DNA from 2 places in the Streptomyces sp. NPDC001599 genome. Region 2 is predicted to be linked to the other one. Evidence: riboswitches for the same ligand, from Rfam matches in the RefSeq annotation. Region 2 holds a riboswitch; the other holds the start of a gene.
What was found. A riboswitch is a leader RNA that binds a small molecule or an ion and turns the genes downstream of it on or off. The one in region 2 is predicted to bind thiamine pyrophosphate.

Region 1: another riboswitch for thiamine pyrophosphate. It lies ahead of thiO (glycine oxidase ThiO); the one in region 2 lies ahead of ACFYZ3_RS31625 (thiamine ABC transporter substrate binding subunit).

Annotation. Positions count from the first base shown of each region.
Region 1 is NZ_JBIAVA010000001.1:648,748-656,397, reverse strand. It holds gene ACFYZ3_RS02980 (phytoene desaturase family protein) at 300-1,820, shown strand; gene ACFYZ3_RS02975 (hypothetical protein) at 1,872-2,879, opposite strand; gene metF (methylenetetrahydrofolate reductase [NAD(P)H]) at 2,936-3,859, opposite strand; gene thiE (thiamine phosphate synthase) at 3,986-4,660, opposite strand; gene ACFYZ3_RS02960 (Rv2175c family DNA-binding protein) at 4,786-5,151, opposite strand; gene ACFYZ3_RS02955 (NAD(P)/FAD-dependent oxidoreductase) at 5,193-6,473, opposite strand; TPP riboswitch at 6,558-6,669, shown strand; gene thiO (glycine oxidase ThiO) at 6,667-7,650, shown strand, end outside.
Region 2 is NZ_JBIAVA010000016.1:123,795-131,444, forward strand. It holds gene ACFYZ3_RS31610 (maleylpyruvate isomerase family mycothiol-dependent enzyme) at 1-134, opposite strand, end outside; gene ACFYZ3_RS31615 (ABC transporter ATP-binding protein) at 159-1,205, opposite strand; gene ACFYZ3_RS31620 (ABC transporter permease) at 1,208-2,902, opposite strand; gene ACFYZ3_RS31625 (thiamine ABC transporter substrate binding subunit) at 2,878-3,969, opposite strand; TPP riboswitch at 4,049-4,154, opposite strand; gene rlmN (23S rRNA (adenine(2503)-C(2))-methyltransferase RlmN) at 4,214-5,320, opposite strand; gene ACFYZ3_RS31635 (hypothetical protein) at 5,364-5,540, opposite strand; gene ACFYZ3_RS31640 (phosphatidate cytidylyltransferase) at 5,656-6,831, opposite strand; gene frr (ribosome recycling factor) at 6,831-7,388, opposite strand; gene pyrH (UMP kinase) at 7,568-7,650, opposite strand, start outside.

The DNA.
Region 1 (7,650 bases), on a different contig from region 2:
CCCCCGTGTCTCGCTCCCGCCGGCCCCGGCCGGCGGAAGGAGCGGATCGCGGGCCCGGCTCCGTTCCGGCGCCCCGTGTCGCCGGTGCCGGAGCCGTGCCCCCTCTCCGTGTCCCCACTCTCTCGTTCACGCAGGTCGGGGCCCATCCGCCCGCGTACTCATCTGCGGCACTAGGTACAGCTACTCAGTCCTGCGCACCCGGCCCCACGGCGCGGCGCAGCCGACCGGTCACCTGGACGTCCGTTCCGGTGCTCAGCCCTCGCACGGGGGTGTCGGTGGCGGCGGATAAAGTCCCTGGCATGGCACGGATTGCGGTGATCGGCGCCGGGACGGGCGCGATGGCGGCGGCCGCCCGGCTGGCCGTCGCGGGCCACCGGGTGGTGGTGTACGAGCGGGCGCGGACCTACGGCGGAGCCCTGGGCCGCTTCGAGCGGGACGGCTTCCGCTTCGACACCGGCCCCGGCCTTCTCCCGCTGCCCGCGGTCTGGCGCGATCTGTTCGTGAAGACCGGCAAGGAGCCGCTGGAGTCCCGCGTCGAGCTGGTCCAGGTCGACCCGTCGTCCCGGCACGTGTTCGCGGACGGCACCGAGGTCTCGCTGCCGAACGCCTCGCGGGCGGGTGTCGTCGCCGCCCTGGACGCGGCGCTCGGTGCGGGCGCCGGGCGGCGCTGGGGCGATTTCCTGGTGCGGGCCCGGGAGACCTGGGACCGCACCCGCCGTCCCCTCCTGGAGGAGCCCCTGTGGCCCGACTGGCGGGTGCTGGCCGAGCGCGAGCCCTATCCGGCGGTCCCGCACAAGCGGCTGCTGCGCACCCGCCGGGCCGGCACACTCGCCGAGGTCGGCGCGTGGGAGCTGCGCGACGCCCGGCTCGCCGCCCTGCTGGAGAGCCACGCGCTCGCCCACGGCCTGGATCCCCGCACCGCCCCGGCGAACGCCGCGGTCCTCCCGTACATGGAGTACGCGTTCGGGGTCTGGTACGTGCGCGGCGGCGGTCTGCGGGAGCTGGCGCGGGCGGTGTACGAGCGTTGTCTGGCCCGCCGGGTCGAGTTCCGCTTCGGGGCCGAGGTCACCCAGATCGTCGAGAAGGACGGCCGGGTGGCGGGCGTGGAGCTGGCCGAAGGGGCCGTGGCGGAGGCCGAGTTCGTCGTCTCCGGCGTGGCACCGGGCGTGCTGGACCGCCTGTGCGGTGGGGTGCCGGTGCGCGGCGGGGACGAGGTGCCGCCGCAGCGCGGTGGGGCGAGCCGGCTGACGGTGCTGCTGGCACTGCGCGGCAGCCGTCCGGCGGGCACGGCGCACCGCACCGTGGTGCACGCGGCGGACCGTGAGGCGGAGTTGGACCGCCTGTTCGGCGCCGCTCCCGGGATGGCCGCGCGGCCGACCGTCACCGTCCTGCGGCCCGACGACCCGGCCCTGGTCCCGGACGCGGACCACGAGGCGGTGACGCTCAGCGCGGTGGTGCCCGCCCTGGACGGCGAGTCGGAGCGGGCCACGACCGACGAGTCCGCCCGGCGGGCCGAGCAGCTGATCGGCGTCGCCGAGCGGGCGGTACCGGGCCTGCGCGACCGCCTCCTGTGGCACGAGGTGCGCAGCCCGGCCGAGATCGCGGCGGACACCGGCGCGGCGGACGGCGTGATTCCGGCGCCGTCGCTGGCGGGCGCCGGCGGACGGCTGCTGCACCCGGCGAACGGCACCCGCACGGAGGGCCTGTTCACCGTCGGCGGCTGGTCCCACCCCGGCGGGGGTCTGCCGCACGCGGGCATGTCGGGCGCGCTGGTCGCCGGACTCGTGGTGGAGGGGCCGGAGTTCCGCGGCTCCCAGTGAGCGGCCGGGTTCCTCAGAGGCGGTACTGCTCGTCAGAAGCGGTACTGCTGGTCAGAAGCGGTACTGCTCGTCGTAGCCCTGGCCCTGACCCTGTGTCCGGCCGTCGTCCTGGTAGGGGTAGGGCTGCTGCTCGGGCGGGAGTTCGCCGCCGTAGGGGTCGTCGGTGCTGCGCTGCTGCGGCACCCACACTCCGCCTGCCGGGGTCTCGCCGCCGTAACCGCCGGGCGCGCCGGTGGCGTACTGGTCCTGCACGTAGCCCTGGCCCTGCTGGCCGTACTGCTGCTGCCCGCCGGTCGTGTCGTAACCGCCCGTGTCGTACGCCCCGCCGCCGTAGGTGTGGGTGCCGATGTACGGGTCGGAGTAGGCGGCGTACTGCTGCTGGGCGCCGGTGTCGTAGCCGTAGCCCTGCTGCTGCCCGTAGCCCGAGTAGTCGTAGGCGTAGGACTGGTCGGCGCCCGTCGCGGCCGCCGCCGGCTGCTGCTGCTGCTGCCCGGTGCCGTACCCGGAGTCCGCGTACACGCCGTAGGAACCGGTGTCGTCCGGCATGGGCTGCGGCGCGTAGACGGCGGTGGTCTCCGCGGCCGCGGGGTCGGCGGGGCGGGCCGGGGTGAAGACGTCGTCGCGGTCGTAGTCGTCGTGCCCGTACGAGCCGGTGTCGTCCTGGCCCGGGGCGTGGCCCTGGGCGCGCTCGTCGTAGCCGTCGTGCCGGCCCTGGCCGCCCTCGGCGGGTTCGGGCCCGGAGACCTCCAACGTCGGTTCCTGGCGGCCCCGTTCGGGACGCCCGCGCTTGCCGACGAGGCTCGCCGGGGCGTTGACCGCCCAGCCGGCCTCGAAGCCGCGGCGGAACGACAGGGTGACGTAGGTCTGGCCGACGGCGAAGGCGGCGGCGCCGACGCCGATGACGAGCACGTTCGACATCAGCACACCGGCCACGACGCCGACGAAGCCGGCGAAGGCCAGCAGCCGCCAGCGCAGCCGCGCCTTGTACTGCAGCAGCACCTCGCCGAGCAGCCACAGCGCGACGCCGCCGAACGCGATGTAGAGGACCGTCCAGCCCATGTACGCCCCTCTCCCAGTGGCCGTTACGCAGTGTGTCGCAAATACGTGCGGCCGGTCTAGGCCCGCGGTGGGTGGTGCAGGCCCAGGTTCTCGTAGATTTCCAGCGTAGCCGTGGAGTTGTTGAGCGTGATGAAGTGCAGTCCGGGCACTCCCTCGGCCAGCAGCCGTGCGCAGAACTCCGTGGCGAACTCGATTCCGATCGAGCGTACAGCCGCCGGATCGTCCTTGGCTGTGAGGATCCGCTCTTTCAGCTCCGCCGGGAACGAGGCGTTGCTGAGCTTCGGCAACCTCTCCAGCATCTTCACACTGGTCACCGGCATGACCTCGGGAATGACCGGGGTGGCGCAGCCGGCCGCGGCGACCCGGTCGCGCAGCCGGAGGTAGGAGTCGGGCTGGAAGAACATCTGGGTGATGGCGTAGTCGGCGCCGGCCCGGCACTTGTCGACGAAGTGCGTGACGTCCGTGTCCCAGTCGGCGGAGCGCGGGTGCATCTCGGGGAAGGCCGCGACGCCGACGCAGAAGTCGCCCGACTCCTTGATGAGCCTGACCAGTTCGGCCGCGTACGTCAGGCCTTCGGGGTGCGCGATCCAGTCGGCGTTCGGGTCGCCGGGCGGGTCGCCGCGCACGGCCAGCATGTTGCGGATCCCGGCGTCGGCGTACTGGCCGATGATGTTGCGCAGCTCGGCGACGGAGTGGTCGACGGCGGTGAGGTGGGCCACCGGGGTCAGCGTGGTGTCGGCGACGATCTGCTGGGTCTCGCGGACCGTGCCCGCGCGTGTGGAGCCGCCGGCGCCGTAGGTCACGGAGACGAAGTCGGGGGCCACGGCCTCGACCCGCCGCAGCGCGCTCCAGAGGTTCTTCTCGCCCTTGGGCGTCTTCGGCGCCGAGAACTCGAACGAGTACGTCGTCTTGCCGGTGGCGAGGATGTCACGCACCGTGCGGGCGCGATCCGTCCTCGTGCTTGCGGTTCCGAGGGCCATATGGGCAGGTTAGCCAGGGTGCGGCGGTCACCCAACCGGATGCGGGACTTTTGTCCACATTGTCGAGTTGTTGTCCACCCTTTGGACACCTGCCCGCCGGCCACGACGCACGGCGGCGGCGTGCGGCTACGCCGGTGCCGGGGCCGCCTGCCGCAGCCGCTTCGCGAACTCGGCCGCCGCCGCGCCCGGATCCTCGGCGGCGGTGATCGCGCGGACGACGACCACGCGCCGGGCGCCCGCGTCCAGCACCTCGTCCAGATTGCCGAGGTCGATGCCGCCGATCGCGAACCAGGGGCGGTCGGTGCCCAGCGCGGCCGTGCGGCGGACCAGGTCGAGGCCGGGTGCGTGGCGGCCGGGCTTGGTGGGGGTCGGCCAGCAGGGGCCGGTGCAGAAGTAGTCGACGCCCTCCTGGGCGGCGGCCGCGGTGGCCTCGGACTCGGCGTGCGTGGAGCGGCCGACGAGGACGTCGTCGCCCAGGATCGCGCGGGCGGCGGGCACCGGAAGGTCGCCCTGGCCGAGGTGGAGCACGTCGGCGCGGGCGGCGTGGGCGACGTCCGCGCGGTCGTTGACGGCGAGGAGCTTGCCGTGACGGGCGCAGGCGTCGGCGAAGACCTCCAGGTGCGCCAGCTCCTCCGCCGCCTCCATTCCCTTGTCCCGCAGCTGCACGATGTCGACGCCGCCGGCGAGCACGGCGTCCAGGAACTCGGGCAGGTCGCCCTGGCTCAGGCGGGCGTCCGTGCACAGGTAGAGCCGGGCGTCGGCGAGCCGGGCGCGGGCGGTGGTGGCGGGCGTGGCGGGCATGCGGGTGTCCCCCGGGTCGGGTGGCGCGGGCCCATGACGGGCCGCGCGACGGTGGCGTACGGGCACGGGCGCCCGGCGTGCGTGGCCCGCACGCCGGGCGGTGTGGCGGATCGGCGAGGGGCCGGTCAGACGGCGAGCGCCTGGGCGCGGCGCTTCACCTCCGTACCGCGATTCTCACTCAGGGCCTGGGCGGGGGTGCCGGGCAGGCTCGGGTCGGGCGTGAAGAGCCACTCCAGCATCTCCTCGGCGCTGAAGCCGTCGTCCCGCAGCAGCGTCAGGGTCCCGACCAGGCCCTTGACGACCTTGTCCTCGTCGATGAAGGCCGCGGGGATGTGCAGCGCGCGGTTCTCACCGCGGCGTACGGCGATGAGCTGGCCCTCCTTGATCAGCTGGCGTACCCGGGTCACCTCGACGCCGAGCATCTCGGCGATGTCGGGAACGGTGAGCCAGGCGGGCACGAGAGCATCGGTCTTTGCGTCAATCTCGGTCACGCCTCCAGCCTGCCACCTGGCACTGACAGTGGGAAACCTGGCTACGCCGTGGCCGCCGTCGCCGCCTTCAGCGGCTTCGCCGGGTCGGCCAGCAGGTCGGGGTCCATCGGCGTGCCCGCCTGGATCAGGCGCCTGCCCTGTGCCAGGTCGCGGGGGCGGCCCACCGCGAGCAGGGCGATCAGGCGGCCCTCACGCAGCCAGCAGACCGTCCACGCCGGGCTCGCGGGGTCGCCGCGCCACAGAGTGGTGTCGGCGGCGGTGTGGTGACCGGCGTACTGCACGAAGCGGCCGAACTGCTCGGACCAGAAGTACGGCACCGGGTCGTAGGCCGCCGGGGCCTCGCCGCCCGGGGCGCCGACGATGTCGGCGGCGACCGTGCGCGGGCCCTGGAGGGCGTTGTCCCAGTGGTGCACCAGGAGCCGCTCGCCGTAGCGGGCGGAGGGGAAGGAGGCGCAGTCGCCGACCGCGTGGACGTCCGGCGCGGAGGTGCGCAGGTGGTCGTCGGCCAGGACCTCGCCGTGCGCACCGAGGGCGATGCCGGAGCCGGCGAGCCAGCCGGTGGCCGGGCGGGCGCCGATGCCGACGACGACCGCGTCGGCGGGCAGCCGGGTGCCGTCGTCGAGGACGACCCGGCCGGGCTCACCGGGGCCGCCGGGCTCGACGCGCTCCACGCGCGCGTGGGTGCGCAGTTCGGCTCCGGCGTCGGCGTACCAGGCGGTCATCGGCGCGGCGACCTCGGCGGGCAGCGCGTCGGCCAGCGGCCGGTCGGCGGCCTCCACCACGGTCACCGCGCAGCCCGCCTCGCGCGCGGCGGTGGCGAACTCGGCGCCGATCCAGCCGGCGCCGACGACCACGACGTCGTGCTGCCGGGCGAGCACCGGCCGCAGTCGTTCCGCGTCGTCCAGGGTGCGCAGCAGGTGCACGCCGGGCACGCCCTCGGCGCCGGGGAGGCGGACCGGTTCGGCACCGGTCGCCAGGACCAGGACGTCGTACGGCACGGGCCCCTCGGAGGTGTCCAGGACGTGCTCGCCGGTGCGCACGCCCAGCGCCTCGCAGCCCAGCCGCAGGGTGATGCCGAGTGCCTCGAAGTCGACGTCGAAGGCGGAGCCCTCGGCGGTGCCGAGCAGGACGGCCTTGGACAGCGGGGGGCGGTCGTACGGTTGGTGCGGCTCCGCGCCGATCAGGGTCACCGGGCCGGTGAAACCCTGTTCCCGCAGGGCGACCGCGGTCTGCACGCCCGCCATCCCGGCGCCCACCACGACCACCCGGCGCTCCGCGTCCGCCGCCGGTCCCTGTCCCCGTTCCCGCGTCTGCTCGCTCACCCGATCACCATAGACACCCGGCGATTCGCCGGTCGGTGAGGCTCCCTTACCCGTGCGACGCGCTGCGGGCTAGGGTGGCCGACGTAAAGCACTCGCGGGAGCCCGGACGCACCGGGCTGAGAGGGAGGCTGGCGGCCTCCGACCGTACGAACCTGATCCGGGTCATGCCGGCGAAGGGAGGGGCTGGACGCCCATGTCGTCTCCGTTGTCGTCTCCATCGCACACGCCTGCGCACACACCTCGTACGTCCCGTACGCCCGACGTGCTCGTCGTCGGCGGCGGGATCATCGGGCTCGTCACCGCCTGGCGGGCCGCGCGGCGCGGGCTCGTCACCGCCCTCGTGGACCCCGAGCCGGGCGGCGGGGCGGCCCAGGTGGCGGCCGGGATGCTCGCCGCCGTCACGGAGCTGCACTACGGCGAGGAGACGCTGCTCGCGCTGAACCTCGCCTCGGCCCGCCGCTACCCGCAGTTCGCGGCCGAGCTGACCGAGCTGACCGGCCACGACCTCGGTTACCGGCGCTGCGGCACGCTCGCCGTCGCGCTGGACGCCGACGACCGCGCCCACCTGCGCGAACTGCACGCGCTCCAGCAGCGCTCCGGCCTGGAGTCCGAGTGGCTGTCGGGGCGCGAGTGCCGGCGCCTGGAGCCGATGCTCGCGCCGGGCGTGCGCGGGGGGCTCCGGGTGGACGGCGACCACCAGATCGACCCCCGCCGCCTCGCCCGCGCGCTGGTGGCCGCCTGTGAACACGCGGGCGTGGTCTTCCACCGGGTGTGGGCCGAGCGGCTCACCGTCGGGCGCGGGGACCGGGCCGCGGGCGTCGTCACCGCCGACGGCACCGCCCTGGAGGCCGGGCAGGTGGTGCTGGCCGGGGGCAGCCTGAGCGGGCGGCTGGGGGGCGTGCCGGAGGCAGTAATTCCGCCGGTGCGGCCCGTGAAGGGACAGGTGCTGCGGCTGGCCATGCCGCGGACGGGGGCACGGGCGCCGCTGCTGAACCGGACCGTGCGCGCCGTGGTGCGCGGCAACCATGTCTACCTGGTGCCCCGGGAGAACGGCGAGCTGGTCGTCGGCGCCACCAGCGAGGAGCTGGGCTGGGACACGACGGTCACCGCGGGCGGCGTCTACGAACTGCTGCGCGACGCGCACGAGCTGGTCCCCGGCATCACGGAGCTGCCCCTG
Region 2 (7,650 bases):
AGGTCCTCCAGAGTCCAGTCCGGGCAGGTCGGCACGGTGGCGGTCAGGTCCGCACCGGAGGTGACCACGGCCCTGAGCCCGGTCACCTGCTGATCGATTTCGTCGCAGTACCGGTCGTGTGCGAGGAGTGTCATGCCGTCACCCTACGAGCGCGACGATCACCCGGGAACGCCTGATCGGCCGAGCACGACGACGTCCGCCGCGTCGAACTCCACCCCGACCGAGGCCCCGACCTCCGGCGCCGCCCGCAGCGCGCAGGCCGCCTCCAGGCGGGGTGCGTCCTCGGGCTGGAGGTGCACGGCGACGTGCGTGCCGCGGAAGGTGCGGGCCGTGACCGTGCAGCGCAGGCCCGCGTCGGCGGGGACGACGCGGACACCGGCCGGCCGCACGAGCACCGTCCGCGTGCCCTGCGGGGCGCCCTCGGGGACCGGCACCTTGCCCCACGGGGTGTCCGCGGCCTGACCTGCGACGGACGCCTCGGCCACGTTCTCGAAGCCGAGGAAGCGGGCCACGAACGCGTCCGCCGGCCGCTGCCACACCTCCAGCGGCGTTCCCGACTGGGCGATCCGCCCGTCCCGCATCACCACGACCCGGTCGGCGAGCGCGAACGCCTCGCCCTGATCGTGCGTCACGGCGAGCACCGTGGTGCCCAGCCGCCCGAACAGCTCCCGCAGTTCGACCACGAGGCGCTCCCGCAGCGAGCGGTCCAGCTGGCCGAGCGGCTCGTCCAGCATCAGCAGCCGGGGCCGGGGCGCGAGCGCGCGGGCCAGCGCCACCCGCTGCTGCTCCCCGCCGGAGAGCGCGGCGACGGACCGGCGGGCGGCGTCCGGCAGTCCGACCAGGTGCAGCAACTCCGCCACCCGGGCCCGCTGCTCGGCCCGGGACGCGCCGCGCATCCGCGGTCCGAAGGCGATGTTTCCGGCCACGTCCCGCTGCGGGAACAACTGGTGGTCCTGGAACATCAGCCCGACCTCGCGCTGGTGCGCGGGCACCCCCGACTGGTCCCGACCGTCCAGCGTCACCCGCCCGGCGTCCAGCGGCTGGAGCCCGGCGACCGCCCGCAGCAGCGTCGACTTGCCGCTGCCGCTGGGCCCGAGCACGCACACCACCTCGTGCTCGGCGACCCCCAGGCCGACGTCGTCGAGTACGGCCCGCCCGCCGAAGCGGACGGTCGCGCCTTCCAGGCTCAACAGACTGGGCGCCATGTCTAGAACTCCCCGCTCCGGTCGGTCCGCAGCCGCTCCAGCACCACCAGGGCCACGGCGCACACCAGCATCAGAATCGTCGAAAGGGCCATCGCCTGGCCGTAGTTCATGTCCCCGGGCCGGCCCAGCAGGCGCGCCACGGCGACCGGCAGCGTCGGGTTGTCGGGCCGTGCGATGAACACGGTCGCGCCGAACTCCCCCAGCGACACGGCGAAGGCGAACCCGGCCGCGACCAGCAGCGCCCGCCGCACCATGGGCAGGTCCACCTCGCGCCAGACCCGCCACGGCGACGCGCCCAGCACCGCGGCCGCCTCCCGCAGCCGTTCGTCCACCGCCCGCAGCACCGGCAGCATGGTCCGTACGACGAACGGGACGCCCACCAGCGCCTGCGCGAGCGGCACCAGGATCCAGGAGGACCTGAGGTCCAGCGGCGGTTCGTCCAGCGCGATCAGGAACCCGAACCCGACCGTCACGGCCGACACCCCGAGCGGCAGCATCAGCAGCGCGTCGAACCCGCGCACGAAGCGGCCCGCGTCGCGCCGGGTGAGCGCGGTCGCGGCCAGCGCGCCGATCACCACGGCGATGCCGGTGGCTGCGACGGCGTACTGGAGGGAGTTGCCGATCGCCTCGATCGGCGGGACGAGGAAGGCGCCGCCGTCCTCGCGGGTCAGCGCACGGTAGTAGCCGAAGCCGGACGCGCCCAGCGACCGCTGGACCAGTACCGCCAGCGGCAGCACCAGCAGGACGGCGATGACGCCCAGGACGCCGGCGAGCAGCGCCCACTGTCCGGCTCCGCGCGGCCGGCGCGCGGTCGTGGCCGCGTCCACGAGCCGCAGAGCCGTCTCCCGCCGCCGCACCGTCCAGGCGTGTACCGCGAGGACGGCGACGACCGCCGCGAACTGGATCAGCGTCAGGACGGCGGCCGTGGACAGGTCGAAGACCTGCGAGGTCTGGCGGTAGATCTCCACCTCCAGGGTGGAGAAGGTGGGTCCGCCGAGGATCTGGACGACGCCGAAGGAGGTGAAGGTGAACAGGAAGACCATCAGCGTGGCGGCGGCCACGGCGGGCGCCAGCGCGGGCAGCGTCACCTGCCGCCAGGCCCGCAGCCGGGAGGCGCCGAGCATCCGGGCGGCCTCCTCCTGCCGTGGGTCGAGCTGCGCCCAGAGGCCGCCGACGGTGCGGACGACGACGGCGTAGTTGAAGAAGACGTGCGCGAGCAGGATCGCCCACACCGTGGTGTCCAGGCGCACGCCCCACAGCTCGTCCAGCAGCCCGCCGCGCCCGACCAGCGCCAGGAACGCCGTACCGGCTACGACCGTCGGCAGCACGAACGGCACGGTCACCACGGCCCGCAGGACCTGCTTGCCGGGGAAGTCGAAGCGGGCGAAGACGTACGCGCCGGGCAGCGCGACGAGCAGCGTGAGCCCGGTGGACGCCAGCGCCTGCCAGGTGGTGAACCACAGCACGTGCCGCACGTCGGACTGGGCGAGCACGTCCCCGATCCGCCCGAGCTGCCAGACCCCGTCGACCTCCAGGCCGCGCGCGACGATGGCGGCGACGGGGTAGGCGAAGAACACCGCGAAGAACGCGACGGGCAGGGCCATGAGGCCGAGCCGAGCCGCGCTCCCGCGCGCGGTCCGCGCCGGCCTCACCGCCTGCTTGCCCTCCCGGCTCACTTCAGTACGAGCGAGGTCCACGACTTGACCCACTGGTCGCGGTTGTCGGCGATCTTCGCCGGGTCGAGGGTCTGCGGGTCCTTCGCCTGCGGCCCGAACTTCGAGAACACCTCGGGGACCCGCGCGCCCTCCCGCACCGGGTAGACGAACATGTTCAGCGGCATGTCCTCCTGGAAGGACTTGCTGAGCAGGAAGTCGAGGAGCGCCTTGCCGCCCTCGGGGTTCTTCGCGTTGCTGAGCAGACCCGCGTACTCGACCTGCCGGAAGCAGGTGCCGTCGGCGACACCCGTGGGGGCGGTGGCCGGCTGCGGGTCGGCGTAGACGACCTCGACGGGCGGGGAGGAGGCATACGACACGACGAGCGGACGGTCGCCCTTGGCCTTCTTGCCGCCGGCCGAGCCGGAGAACTCCTCGTTGTACGCCTGCTCCCAGCTGTCGACGACCTTGACGCCGTTCGCCTTGAGCTTCTTCCAGTAGCCCTCCCAGCCCTCGTCGCCGTACTTGGCGGCGGTGCCGAGCAGGAAGCCGAGGCCGGGCGAGGAGCTGCCCGCGTTCTCGGTGACGAGCAGGTCCTTGTACTCGGGCTTGACCAGGTCGTCGAGGGTCCTGGGCGGGGTCAGCTTGTGCCGGCTGAAGTACGCCTTGTCGTAGTTGACGCAGATGTCGCCGGTGTCGACGGGCGTGACCCGGTGCTCGTCCTGGTCGGCCCGGTACTCGGACCGGACGAGGTCGGACCCCTTGGCCTCGTACGGCTGGAACAGGCCGTTGTCGAGGGCGCGAGAGAGCAGGGTGTTGTCGACGCCGAAGAAGACGTCGCCCTGCGGGTTGTCCTTGGTGAGGATGGCCTTGTTCACGGCCTGCCCGGCGTCGCCGTCCTCCAGGACCTTGACCTTGTAGCCGGACTCCTTCTCGAAGGCGGCGATGACGTCCTTGGACGCGGCCCACGAGTCGTGACTGACCAGGGTCACGGTCTTGGAGCCGCCGGAGCCGCTGCCGCCGGAGCCGTCGGACGAGGACCCGCAGGCGGCCAGCGTGCCGACCATGCCGAGTCCGACGGCCAGGACACTGACCTTCTTGGTGATGCTCACTGAATTCCTCCTGGGTGACCAGGAGAAGACGCGGCCCCGCCCGGAACCCCTGGCGAGGGTCCCGGGCAGGGCGCAACAGCTCGAGTGGTGACCGATCTCCCTACCCAGAATGACCTGGGCCAGGTTCGGAGGGTCTGCGGCCGGTGCCGCACTCTCAGCGCTGTGGCGCTCCCCTGTCGGAATATGAAGATGTGATGACGCTGACGATGTACTGGATGTACTACTGGTACTGCCGCCGGTCAGGTTACCGCTCGCTCGCGGCGAGCTGACCACACGCCCCGTCGATCTCCTGCCCACGGGTGTCCCGGATCGTCACCGGCACACCGTGCGCCGCGATCGCCTCCACGAACGCCTTCTCGTCCTCGGGCCGGGACGCGGTCCACTTGGAGCCGGGCGTCGGGTTGAGCGGGATCAGATTGACGTGCACGGGCCTGCCCTTGAGCAGCCGCCCGAGACGGTCACCGCGCCAGGCCTGGTCGTTGATGTCCCGGATCAACGCGTACTCGATGGACAGCCGACGCCCGGACTTCGCCGCGTACTCGAACCCGGCGTCCAGCACCTCGCGCACCTTCCACCGCGTGTTGACGGGGACGAGGGTGTCGCGCAGCTCGTCGTCGGGGGCGTGCAGGGAGATGGCGAGGCGGCACTTGAAGCCCTCGCCGGTGAAGCGGTGGATCGCGGGGACGAGACCGACCGTGGAGACGGTGATCCCGCGCTGGGAGAGCCCCAGTCCGTCGGGCTCGGGGTCGGTGAGCCGGCGGATGGCGCCGACGACCCGGTTGTAGTTGGCGAGGGGCTCGCCCATGCCCATGAACACGATGTTGCTGAGCCGCGCGGGGCCGCCCGGGACCTCGCCGTCCCTGAGCGCCCGCATGCCGTCCACGATCTGGTGCACGATCTCGGCGGTCGACAGGTTGCGGTCCAGGCCGGCCTGGCCGGTGGCGCAGAACGGGCAGTTCATCCCGCAGCCCGCCTGGGAGCTGATGCACATGGTCACCCGGTCCGGGTAGCGCATGAGCACCGACTCGACGAGCGTCCCGTCGAACAGTTTCCACAGCGTCTTGCGCGTGGTCCCCTGGTCGGTCGACAGGTGCCGCACGACCGTCATCAGCTCGGGCAGCAACGCCTCCCGCAGCCCCTCGCGCGAACCGGCGGGGATGTCGGTCCACTGCTCGGGGGCGTGCGCGTACCGCGCGAAGTAGTGCTGCGAGAGCTGCTTCGCACGGAACGGCTTCTCACCGATCGCGGCGACAGCCTCCTTGCGCTCGGCAGGCGTGAGGTCGGCAAGGTGCCGCGGCGGCTTCTTGACTCCGCGCGGCGCGACGAATGTGAGTTCTCCGGGCTTAGGCATGGCCTTCCCAGTGTCGCAGATCCACTCGGATGGTCCGAGCCGCTCAGAACAGGCCCGCGACCACCACGACGACCGTGCTGACGTAGTGCTTCGTCCGGTGCCACGGACCGCAGTAGCGGCGCACCCTGCGCCGGCCCTTCTGGTCGAGGAGGGCCTGGCACCACACGCAGGGCAGGTCGCCGTGGTATCTGCCGTCGTCGCCCCGCCTCGCCTGCGCCATGGCGGAACTTTAGACGATCACTGGGCAGGGCCATAAGGGAACGGCCCCCGCCCTGTTGCGGGCGGGGGCCGTTCACCGAGGCCGTGTCGGTCACCCGACTCGTAGGCCGTGTCGGTCACCCAGACCCCACGAAGATCACCAGCAACAACCACACCACCGGAGCCGTAGGCAGCAGCGAGTCCAGGCGGTCCATGATGCCGCCGTGGCCCGGCAGGAGGGTGCCCATGTCCTTGATGCCCAGGTCTCGCTTGATCATGGACTCGCCGAGGTCGCCCAGGGTGGCGCTGACGGCGACCACGAGGCCGAGCAGCAGGCCCTGCCACCAGGTGCCGTCGTCGATCAGGAACTGCACGCACAGCGCGCCCGCCGCCATCGCGAACGCGATCGCTCCCAGCAGGCCCTCGCGGGTCTTGCCGGGGCTGATGCGCGGGGCGAGCTTCTTCTTGCCGAAGCGCCAGCCGACGGCGTAGGCGCCGGTGTCGCTGACGACCGTCAGTATCAGGAAGACCAGGACGCGCCAGGCGCCGTCGTCGGCCGCCAGCATCATGGCGACGAACGTGGCCAGGAACGGCACGTAGAACGCGGCGAAGAGGCCTGCCGTGACGTCCTTGAGGTAGCCCTCGGGCGGCTCCGTCATCCGCCAGACCAGGACCGCGAGCGCCGTGAGGGCCATCGCGACCCACGCGCCCTCGGCGCCGCGCGCGTAGCCGGCGACCACCATCGCGGCGCCGCCGATCGCGAGCGGCACGAGCGGCGCCTTGACGTCCTTGCGCTCCTCCAGCCGCTTGGTCAGCTCCCACAGGCCCACCACGACGGCGACCGCGATCACACCGACGAAGACCGCCTTGACGACGAACAGCGACGCGATGATCACCACGCCGAGGCCGACGCCGACCCCTATCGCCGCGCCCAGGTCACGCCCCGCGCTCTTCTTCTGCGGCGGCTGGGAGGGCGCCGGCTGCGGGGCGTCGGGCATGGGATCCGGATTCTGCGGCACCGCCGCATACGGCTGCGCCGACGGGTTCTGGTCGCGGTACGGCTCGTCGCGAACGGGCTGGTCGTGGAACGGCTCGTCCCGGAACAAGGGACCGCTCAGCCGAGCGGTCCCCTGGTCGTCGTCCTGGTCTCCGCCGTGTTCGGGTACGTCGGGCACGATGGGCATGGGGCGAGTCTGCTGCGCGTAGTGCGCATCGTACGCGGGACCCGCCGGGCCGGCGCCCTGGACGGGTCCCTGGTCGGACGGCCCCCAGTACCCGGCTTGTGGCGGCGCTCCCCAGGAAGAGTCGTTCATCAGACCTCGAGCAGCTCCGCTTCCTTGTGCTTCAGGAGCTCGTCCACCTGTGCGACGTACTTGGCGGTGGTGTCGTCGAGCTCCTTCTCCGCACGGCGGCCCTCGTCCTCGCCGACCTCGCCGTCCTTGACCATCTTGTCGATGCCGTCCTTGGCCTTGCGGCGCACGGAGCGGATCGAGACCTTGGCGTCCTCGCCCTTGGCCTTGGCGACCTTGATGTACTCGCGGCGGCGCTCCTCGGTGAGCTCGGGGAACGTCACCCGGATGATGTTGCCGTCGTTGCTCGGGTTGACGCCCAGGTCGGAGTCGCGGATCGCCTGCTCGATGTTGCGCAGGGCCGTCTTGTCGAAGGGGGTCACCACGGCCATGCGCGGCTCGGGCACGGAAAACGAGGCCAGCTGGTTGATCGGCGTCGGCGCGCCGTAGTACTCGGCCACGATCTTGTTGAACATCGCCGGGTGCGCACGGCCGGTGCGGATCGCGGCGAAGTCCTCCTTGGCGACCACGACGGCCTTCTCCATCTTCTCCTCGGCCTCGAGGAGGGTCTCTTCGATCACCACTTGCTCCTGCGTGTCTTGAGTAGGCCCGGCTGCGATTCCCCTGCGGGCGGCGGCCGGCTGCGTCGCGTTCTTCCTGCACGGTTCCCGACCGGCGGGACATTGTCCATCCCCCGGTCCGGCCCCGTCCCGTCCGTCCCCCGGACAGGTGGCGTCCGCGGACGGGGGGTGTTCTCCGGTCAGTCCCGGCTGCCCTGGTCCCCCACGAGCGTGCCGATCTTCTCACCCTTGACGGCGCGGGCGATATTGCCCTCCTTCAACA